DNA from 3 places in the Streptomyces sp. NPDC101132 genome. Region 2 is predicted to be linked to each of the others. Evidence: riboswitches for the same ligand, from Rfam matches in the RefSeq annotation. Region 2 holds a riboswitch; each other region holds the start of a gene.

Region 1 (3,263 bases), on a different contig from region 2:
GGAGGCGTTCATGCCGGTGATGACCTCGGCGTAGCGGCCGAACTCGTCCCGGTCTCCGAACGGGACGCCGAGCATCTCGCAGATCACCGCGATCGGCAGCGGGAGCGCCAGGGCCTCCACGAGGTCGGCCCGGCCGGCGGGCAGGACGGCGTCGAGCAGCCCGTCGGTGATCTCCTGGACGCGGGGGCGCAGCAGTTCGACCCGGCGCGGGGTGAAGGCCTTGGCGACCACCTTGCGCATCCGGGTGTGGTCCGGCGGGTCGCTCAGCATCATGTGCTTGGTGAGCACGAACTCGTCGCTGTACATGCCGAGGTACTGCCGGAGTTCGGGCGCGGCGGCGTGCGCGCCGCGGACGAGGCGGGGGTCGGAGAGCGCCTCCCGCACCTCCCGGTGGCCGGTCACCAGCCAGGCGGGCATGCCGTCCGGCAGGGCGACGCGGTGGACCGGGCCGCGCCCGCCGAGCGTGCCGAAGAGGGCCTCCGGGTCACCGAAGAGCTCTGTGGTCAGGGCGACTTGTCCATCGAGGTCGATCACGTGGTTCCTCATCCGGTCGGCGCGACATCACGCCCCGGGCCACGGCGGAGGGGGTGCCGGCGCCGCGGCCGGGGGCCACTTCCGGCCAGCTTCGGCAGCCCGGGGCCCGCGCTCAACGCCCCCGGCCGCCGTACGTCAGGTACACGCGGACCTGACGCGGGCGCGCGGCCGGGCACTCCCCCTGCGATCGCACCCGCGAACGCGGCCGGGACCGGCGGCCGTGGCCGCCGGTCCCGGTGTCGCACACCCGAGGGGGATCAGTAGGCGCCGAAGACGTTGTCGATGGAGCCGTAGCGCGCGGCGGCGTAGTTGCACGCGGCGGTGATGTTCGCGACCGGGTCGTACGAGTCGGTCGAGGTGCCGGGCACGTGGTAGGCGCGGAACGTCGGGTCGATCACCTGGAGCAGGCCCTTGGAGGGAATGCCCGCGGCGGCGTTGGAGTCCCAGTTGTTGATGGCGAGCGGGTTGCCCGAGGACTCCCGCATGACGTTGCGGTAGATGCCGTTGTAGCTGCCGGGAATCCCGTGCTTGACCATGATGTCCAGGGATTCGCGGATCCACCCGTCGAGGTTGTTCGCGTAGCTCTTCGCCTTGGGAGCCGCGGCCTTGAGGGTGGTACGGGCGGAACGGTCGGCCCGCGCGGGCGCGGCCTTCCGGGCCGGCGCGGCCTTCCCGGCGGCCGCCCCGACGGAGAGCTTCAGGCCCGGACGAATGAGTGACGGGTCCTCACCGATGACCGTCTTGTTGTCCTGGTAGAGCTTCTTCCAGCCGCCGGCGAGGGAATGCTTTTCGGCGATCTTCACGAGGGAATCGCCGGCCTTGACCGCGTAGGTCACCGGGGCCTTCGGTGCCGCGGCGGGGGCGGCGCCGACGGCCTGCGGGGCGACGGTCCCGGCCGTGGCGGGGGCCGCGGCACTGGCCGTGGTGGCACCCAGCACGGGCAGCGCCAGGGCGGCACCACCGGTGCCGACGGCGACGAAGCCGCGGGTCAGACGGGTGTTCTTGGGGCGGCGGTGCTTGCCTTTTCCGGGCATGGCGCATTCCTCTCCGTCGCCTGCGAGGTGAGCTGTCGGGTTCGGACTGGAGTTGTCCGGCCACACGTGGTGACTTCACCCCGAGCCGTTCCGCGGAAGATCGCGGAACGGCGGCTTACCTGGTTCCCCCGCTCCTGCCGTACGTGAATTGAATGGGGACGGTGCGGTCCGGGCGGCGGCAGGATTCGGCGTTCCACCCGGAATGAGCGTGACCGTAGGCGAGAGCCGCGGGACGGAACAAGTCCTGAATTCGCTAAAGGAAAGCGAACGGGGGAATTCGGGCCGGAAAATGGCAAGATCGATTTTCCGGCTCACCCCAACTTTCCAGTCGCGGCAACGCTTTCGGGTCCACCCCGGCATGTCACGCGAAAGCCTCGCGTGACACATATCACCGGGGCCCACAAGGAGTGTGAAATACCGGCGCGGCACGGAAAAGCGGGATGCGTCGCAAGCGCTCATTTATGTCCGTTTTAGTCCGTTCTGGTGAGGGTGGCCGGAGGGGCCGCCGCCGCCCGGGTGAGTTCGCCCCCGGCACGGCCCCGGCACCCGTCCGCCGCTCCCCCGCTGTGCTGGTCTCGTGGTCACACCCCCCGCACTGGAGGCAGCGGCCCATGACTGTTGACCCCGGACCCGCAGCGGTCCCCGAAGCGGCCCGCATGCCGGTCCCCGACGAGGTGCGCCAGCCGGTCCGCCTGCTGGTCTTCGGCGCCTCGCTGCGCGCCGGGTCGCTGAACACGCGGCTGGCCGCCCTGGTGGCCCGGCTGGCCGCCGAGGCGGGCGCGGCCGTCGACCTGGCCCGGCTGGCCGACTTCCCGATGCCGGTCTACGACGGCGACGCCGAGGCCGAGACGGGGCTGCCGGAGGGCGCGCTGGCCCTGCGCGAGCGGATCGCCTCCTGCGACGGCTTCGTGATCTCCTCGCCCGAGTACAACGCCTCCGTGCCCGGGGTGCTGAAGAACGCCGTCGACTGGGTGTCCCGGGTCCGGCCGCAGCCCTTCAAGGACAAGCACGCGCTGCTCGTCTCCGCCTCGCCGTCCCTGGTCGGCGGCAACCGCGGCCTGTGGGCCCTGCGCGTCCCCCTGGAGCACCTGGGCTGCCGCGTCTACCCGGACATGTTCAGCCTCGCCAGGGCGCACGAGGGCTTCACCGACGCCGGTGACCTGGCCGACGGCGGCCTCCAGGGCAGGCTGGCCGACGCCGTCGGCGCCTTCCTCCGGCTGGTCGAGGCCGACACCCGGTACGTGTGCCTCCAGCGGCGCTGGTACGAGTTCCTCGGCGACCGCACCGACGCCCCCGTCACCGAACGCTCCGAGGACTGACCGGCGCGTCCCGTCGCCCTCAGGGCACCACGTGGAGGCCGGTCAGCAGCAACGCCGTCACGATCGAGGCGGCGGCCAGCAGCGTCATCGCCATGCGCAGCAGCACCGGCGCGCGCCCGTGCGGCGGTTCGGCGGCGGGTGGCCCGGGGACCTCGGGGTCCGTGCGCAGGGCGGCACACCGACCGCAGTCCTCGCCCTCGTGCGCGGACGGGGAGTCGAGCCAGTAGGCACCCTGGAGCGCGGCGAGCGGCCCGGGCGTCGATGTCGTCTTCACGCCCTCTCAACCGGGCGCGGCCGCACCGGAAACGGCGCACCGGCCCACCGGTATGGAACCGTTGCCTGGACCGTGCCGGCGGCGGCCCTGCGGCCCCCGCGG
Region 2 (3,263 bases):
GGGCTGGCGCTGGCGATGGCGACGCACGCCCTGTGGAACAGCTCGTCGGAGTTCGGCGAGTACGGCTTCTACGTCGTGTACGCGACCGTGATGGTGCCGGTCTTCGGGGTGCTGGCCTGGCTCGGGGTACGGGCCCGGGGGCGCCGGGACCCGCTGTTCGTACCGGCGATGCGGGGCGCGGCGCACGCGGTGGACGCGGTGGGGCCGTACGCCGTGGACGCGGTGGGCCCGTACCCGGCGGACGGCGCCGTGGCCCCGTACCCCGCCGTCGTCAGACCGTCAGGCCCTTGCCCCGCAGCCATGCCAGCGGGTCCACCGTCGCTCCGCCGGTCCGCACCTCCAGGTGGAGATGGGCGCCCGTGACGTTGCCGGTGGCGCCGACGCGGCCGATGGTCTCGCCGGTGGTGACGGTGCCCGAGGTGACGGACATCGAGGACAGGTGGCAGTACCAGACCTCCGTGCCGTCCTCCAGCCGGAGGACGATGCGGTAGCCGTACGCGCCGGACCAGCCCGCCGAGATGATCTTTCCGCCGTGCACGGCCTTGACGGGGGTGCCCGTCGGCGCGGCGAAGTCCAGGCCGGTGTGGTGGCCGGAGGACCACATCGAGCCGGAGTCGCCGTAGTGCGAGGTCAGCGTGTACGAGGAGGTGGGCAGTGCGTACTGGCCGGCCAGCTTGGCCAGGCGCTCCGCCTCCGCCTTGGCCTCCGCGGCCGCCTTCGCCGCGGCCTCGGCGGCCTTGCGCGCTTCGGCGGCCTTCTTGTCCGCCGCCTCCCGCTCGGCCTTCGCCTTCGCGGCGGCGGCCTGCTCGGCGGCGCGCTGGGCCGCCTCCTTCTCCTGGGCGACGGCCGCGTCCGCCTGGGACTCCGCCTGCTGGAGGATGCGGTTGCGCAGGGCCTCGCCGGCGTCGGTGCCGGCCGCGGCCTGCTCGGGGGTGACGCCCGCGTTGGTGAGGGGCGCCTCGATGGGGGTGGTCTCCCGCGCCGCGTCCGCCTCGTCGTCGGGGAGCAGCGAGGGTATGGATATCGCGACCGGGGGCTTGTCCTGTGCGGTGGCCATGCCGGTGGCGCCGACGGCGGCGATGATGCCGACGCCGAGGACCGTGGAGCTGCGCGCGAGTCCGCCGCGCTGCTTGGCGACGCGGTGGCGGCCGCCGGCCGGACGGGCGGAGTCCTCGGTGGGGTTCCACTCGCCCCAGGCCCCGGCACCGGTTCCGCCCGGGTAGGGCGAGTCCGTCTCGATGGAACCGGGGGCTTCGGGGGCAGGCCTGCTGGACGCCACGGGGGCGCTCCTTTCCTTCCTTCTGGCCTACCGGGTTAGCTGACGGGTTCGGAGCAGGAAGGTCTCCTACGGGTCAGAACGACCCGATTCACCCCAAGTTGGTGGTTCCCCGGTTCCCTCACGGGATTCGGCGCGCACGCGCACGGTGCCGTCACTTGCGACGGCCTGGACAGCCGCGCTGCGTTATCGAACGGTAATAGACAACAGGGAGTGATTCCAAGCTCCCTTACTTGATCCTTCACATCAACCAGCCATTCCGTGACCGGCGTTGGCCAGGGCAAATGCCGCATCGAGCGACAGAGTCGGGCGAGACGCCTGCGCAGACATCGCCACTCCGGCCACTTCCGTACCCTGATGGGCCGTCAACCAACCGACGCCCCCACCTGCTTCGCTTACGTTGCGTGTCCGGCCGGACGCGCTCAGCGGCGCCGTGCGGCGGTGACGGACCTCCGGCGCACGGCCTGACCCGGCGTCGGGCGGACGACCGCGAGCAGCGCCATGTCGTCCGTGGCGCCGCCACCGGTGTGCCGCCGCACATCGGCGATCAGGCCGGCCAGCAGTTCCTCCGGCCCGGGGAAGATCCGTCCGCGCAGCCGTTCGGCCGGCTCGTAGAAGGCGCCCGCGGCGTCCCGGGCCTCGGAGAGCCCGTCGGTGTAGAGCAGCAGCGTCGAGCCGGCGGGGAAGGGCCACGCGTCCGCCCGGTACCGCCCGTCCCCCAGCTCGCCCATGCCCAGCGGCAGGGCGGCCTCCGCGGGGGCCAGCACCTCCAGCTTCCCGTCGGCGCGCAGCAGCAGCGGCTCGGGGTGCCCCCGGTTGACCACGCGGAGCGTGCCGCCGTCCGGGGAGACCTCGGCCAGTACGCAGGTGGTGAAGCCCTCGACGGAGTCGAGGCTGTCGCGCCGGGTGCCCTCCCGGGCCAGGGCCCGCTCCACCCGCCGGGCCACACCCTCCAGGGTGGGTTCGCGTTCGGCCGCCTCGCGGAAGGCGCCGAGCACCACCGCCACCGCCTCGACCGCGCCGAGCCCCTTGCCGCGTACGTCCCCGACCGCGAGGCGGACGCCGTACGGGGTGTCCTGGACGGCGTACAGGTCCCCGCCGATGAACGCGTCGGCGTCGGCGGCCTCGTAGCGGGCGGAGACGTGCAGTCCGCCGATGCGTCCGGCGGGGGTGGGCAGCACCGCGCGCTGGGCGACCTCGGCCACGCCGCGCGCGGAGGCGAGCTGCGCGCCGCTGCGCCGGACCACGCGGTTGATCAGCAGCGCCAGGACCGCGACGGTGAAGACGGTCACCAGCTCGGTGACCGCCTCGACCTTGCCGGAGCTGCCGTTGCGGAGCTGGAGCATGAGCACGGCCAGAGCGGCGGTCGCGCCGGTGAGCAGGGTGGTGGAGAACGCGAAGAGCGGGGCGGCGATCAGAGGTGCCGCGGTGAAGAAGGGCGCGCCCGTGAAGCTGGGCGGGGTCAGGACGTCGAAGCCCAGACCCAGGACGATCAGGAGTGCGGGGAGCACGCGCAGGAAGGTCCGCGCGAAGCGTCTGCCGTTGCCGTCACCGGTGCGGCTCCGGGCCCGGCCGGCTCTCCCGGCCCCCCGGGAGGATCCTCCTCGCTGCCCCAGCCCCACCACGTCCCTCCCTGACCGGTCCCCGCTCGCGCCCGCGGTACGGGCCGCCGCCGCCCCGCCTCCCAAGGCTGCGGGCGGGGCGGCCGCACGGCGAGCGGGCGGGGCCGAACGGGTGTCGCCGCCCGGTCCGCCGGCGTCGCGCGGGCCGACGCGCCGGCGGCCCGCGGCCGGCGCCGGAACCCCCCGGAAGCCCCCCGGGAATCAAATGGCGCGGAGCACCCCCCGGAATGGCGTAAGCTGGAGTCACCGACGCGGGGTGGAGCAGCTCGGTAGCTCGCTGGGCTCATAACCCAGAGGTCGCAGGTTCAAATCCTGTCCCCGCTACTCAGCACGAGGCCCGGATCCTTCTGGATCCGGGCCTTCGT
Region 3 (3,263 bases), on a different contig from region 2:
CGACGCCCCCCTGGAGGCCGAGCCCGAGGGCCTCGACGGCGTGGCCACGATCATGGCCCGTGCCCTGTCGGAGGGCACCGACAAGCACTCCGCCGAGGAGTTCGCCGCCGAGCTGGAGCGCTGCGGCGCCACCCTCGACGCGCACGCCGACCACCCCGGCGTCCGGGTCTCGCTGGAGGTGCCCGCCTCCCGCCTGCACAAGGCCCTGACCCTGCTCGCCGAGGCCCTGCGCGCCCCAGCCTTCGCCGACAGCGAGGTGGACCGCCTGGTCCGCAACCGCCTCGACGAGATCCCGCACGAGCTGGCCAACCCGCAGCGCCGGGCCGCGAAGCAGCTCTCCAAGGAGCTCTTCCCCGCCACCCTGCGCATGTCGCGTCCGCGCCAGGGCAGCGAGGAGACGGTCGGCCGGATCGACTCCGGGGCCGTGCGCGCCTTCTACGAGGCCCACGTGCGCCCGTCGACGGCCACGGCGGTGGTGGTCGGCGACCTGACCGGCACCGACCTGGACGCCGTCCTCGCCGACACCCTGGGCTCCTGGACCGGCGGCTCCGGCGAGGCGTACCCGGTCACGCCGGTCACCGCGGACGACACCGGCCGCGTGGTGATCGTGGACCGGCCCGGCGCCGTGCAGACCCAGCTGCTGATCGGCCGGATCGGCGCGGACCGCCACGACCGCGTCTGGGCCGCGCAGGTCCTCGGCACGTACTGCCTCGGCGGCACGCTCACCTCGCGCCTGGACCGCGTGCTCCGGGAGGAGAAGGGCTACACGTACGGCGTGCGCGCCTTCGGGCAGGTGCTGCGCTCCACGGCCGACGGGACCGGCGCCTCGATGCTGGCCATCAGCGGCTCGGTGGACACGCCCAACACCGGCCCCGCGCTGGGCGACCTGTGGCAGGTGCTGCGCACCCTCGCCGCCGAGGGCCTGACCGACGCCGAACGCGACGTGGCCGTGCAGAACCTGGTCGGCGTGGCGCCGCTGAAGTTCGAGACCGCGGCGGCCGTCGCCGGCACCCTGGCCGACCAGGTCGAGCAGGAGCTGCCGGACGACTTCCAGGCGCAGTTGTACGCGCGGCTCGCCGAAACCGGCACGGTGGAGGCGACTTCGGCCGTGGTGAACGCCTTCCCGGTGGACCGTCTGGTGACGGTGCTCGTGGGTGACGCGTCCCAGATCGCGGACCCGGTGCGGGCGCTGGGCATCGGAGAGGTGACCGTGGTCACCAACTGACCCGGTTCCGGCCCGACATGGAGCGGGGCCCTGATGGATTGTCCATCAGGGCCCCGTTTGCGATTTCTGTCCGTTTCAGGGCGTTCGTTGCCTGAATGACCCGTGGCGTACGCCACAAAACAGCGTGTCCGTTTGGTGATTGTCCGACGATCCGCCTAGCGTCAACCTCGCTGTCCGTCAGCTGTAACAGCCGCACCCGCGGCACCGGACAGCAATCGCCGAGTCCCCGTCAGGCGCGAGCCTGGGGAGCCGGGGACCCACATCAGTCCCTGGGGTGAATCGGACCGCCTCGCCAGAGGTGGCCCGTAGGAGACCTTCCTGCTCCGAACCCGTCAGCTAACCCGGTAGGCGAGAGGGAAGGAAAGGATCAGCCTCTCCATGGCCTTTGGCAGTCGTGCCACCGGTAAGCACCGTGGCCCCAGCCGTCTGAGCCGCAAGAGCGCGAACGTGGCCGGCATAGCCGCCCTCGCGACCACCGGTGTCGTCGGCACCCTGGCCGGCCCGGCCTTCGCCGCCACCGACGCCGACTCCCGCGGCCCCGAGGACACCGGCCTGAACGCCGTCGTCGTCGCGGACGACCTCGCGGGCCAGATCGAGGCCCAGGCCGAGTCCCAGCAGGCCGCCGCCGAGATCGCCGCCGCCAAGGCCCAGGCCGAGAACGAGGCCCGCCAGCGTGCCGCCGAGGCCAAGGCGAAGGCCGAGGCCAAGGCCAAGGCCGAGCGCGAGGCCGCCGAGCGCGCCGCCCGCGAGGCCGAGCGCAAGCGTCTGCTCACCTACGTCGCCCCCGTCGCGGGCTCGTACGTCAGCACCTCGTACAAGGCCGGCGGCTCCATGTGGTCCTCCGGCAGCCACACCGGCATCGACTTCCACGCCGCCTCCGGCACCTCGGTGCACGCGGTCGGCCTCGGCACGGTCGTCGAGGCGGGCTGGGGCGGCGCGTACGGCAACAACGTCGTCATCAAGATGAACGACGGCACGTACACCCAGTACGGCCACCTCTCGTCGATCAACGTCTCGGTCGGCCAGCGCGTCACCCCGGGCGACCAGATCGGCCTCTCCGGCTCCACGGGCAACTCCAGCGGCCCGCACCTCCACTTCGAGGCCCGCACCTCGGCCGACTACGGCTCGGACATCGACCCGCTGGCGTACCTGCGCTCGCACGGCGTCAGCATCTGACCCGCGCCACGCCGCGCCCCCGCCGCCCCGCGGCGACCCCCGCTTCCCGAAGGCCCCGGCTCCCCGAGCCGGGGCCTTCGGCGTGCCCGGCGCGCGGAGAGCCGGCGTGTCGGGACCGGTGGTCGGGACCGGCGGTCGGGACCCGGCATGTGCGGATCTGGCAAAAAACCATTCCGGAATTCATCGCCGCGCTCCGGAATTCCTCGTTTCTGCAATAGAGTCGGCGGCACACATGTCGACGCCGACCGCGTTTCGCGGGGATTAAGCGGAGGTCCGGTCATGCGCATTCCCGCGCACGCGGTGTGCACGGCGATCCGCGACGACATCGTCGCCGGCGTCTTCGAGCGCGGCAGCAGGCTCACCGAGGAACTCCTCGCCCGCCGGTACGGCGTCTCGCGCGTCCCGGTCCGCGAGGCCCTGCGCACCCTGGAGTCGGAGGGTTTCGTCACCACCCGCCGGCACGCCGGGGCCTGCGTCGCCGAGCCCACCGAACAGGAGGCGGCCGACCTGCTGGAGCTGCGGGTGCTGCTGGAGCCCCTGGGGGCCTCCCGGGCCGCGCAGCGCCGCACCGAGGGCCACCTGAAGGTGCTGCGCGGGCTCGTGCGCCTGGGCCAGGAACGCGCCCGCCGGGGCCAGGGGGAGGACCTGCGCTCCCTGGGTGGCTGGTTCCACGAGACGCTCGCCCAGGCCTCCGGCAGCCCGGGCCTGATCTCGATGCTCACCCAGCTGCGGCACAAGATCGCCTGGATGTACGTGGTGGACGCCCCGGCCCACCCCGTGGAGTCCTGGGCCGAGCACGGTGCCATCGTCGACGCCGTGGCGCGCGGGGACGCCGACCGGGCGCGGGCGCTCACCGCCGCGC

Evidence for each region. A riboswitch is a leader RNA that binds a small molecule or an ion and turns the genes downstream of it on or off. The one in region 2 is predicted to bind cyclic di-AMP.
Region 1: another riboswitch for cyclic di-AMP. It lies ahead of ACIQUR_RS19245 (transglycosylase SLT domain-containing protein); the one in region 2 lies ahead of ACIQUR_RS24505 (peptidoglycan DD-metalloendopeptidase family protein).
Region 3: another riboswitch for cyclic di-AMP. It lies ahead of ACIQUR_RS18805 (M23 family metallopeptidase); the one in region 2 lies ahead of ACIQUR_RS24505 (peptidoglycan DD-metalloendopeptidase family protein).

The regions. Positions count from the first base shown of each region.
Region 1 is NZ_JBIVYX010000007.1:456,019-459,281, reverse strand. It holds gene ACIQUR_RS19250 (cytochrome P450) at 1-534, opposite strand, end outside; gene ACIQUR_RS19245 (transglycosylase SLT domain-containing protein) at 792-1,568, opposite strand; cyclic di-AMP (ydaO/yuaA leader) riboswitch at 1,573-1,769, opposite strand; gene ACIQUR_RS19240 (NADPH-dependent FMN reductase) at 2,225-2,887, shown strand; gene ACIQUR_RS19235 (hypothetical protein) at 2,907-3,161, opposite strand.
Region 2 is NZ_JBIVYX010000011.1:17,271-20,533, forward strand. It holds partial or broken gene ACIQUR_RS24500 (PrsW family intramembrane metalloprotease) at 1-144, shown strand, start outside; gene ACIQUR_RS24505 (peptidoglycan DD-metalloendopeptidase family protein) at 272-1,279, opposite strand; cyclic di-AMP (ydaO/yuaA leader) riboswitch at 1,289-1,422, opposite strand; gene ACIQUR_RS24510 (PP2C family protein-serine/threonine phosphatase) at 1,699-2,892, opposite strand; tRNA gene ACIQUR_RS24515 (tRNA-Met) at 3,149-3,222, shown strand.
Region 3 is NZ_JBIVYX010000007.1:345,024-348,286, reverse strand. It holds gene ACIQUR_RS18810 (M16 family metallopeptidase) at 1-1,225, shown strand, start outside; cyclic di-AMP (ydaO/yuaA leader) riboswitch at 1,432-1,591, shown strand; gene ACIQUR_RS18805 (M23 family metallopeptidase) at 1,604-2,401, shown strand; gene ACIQUR_RS18800 (GntR family transcriptional regulator) at 2,681-3,263, shown strand, end outside.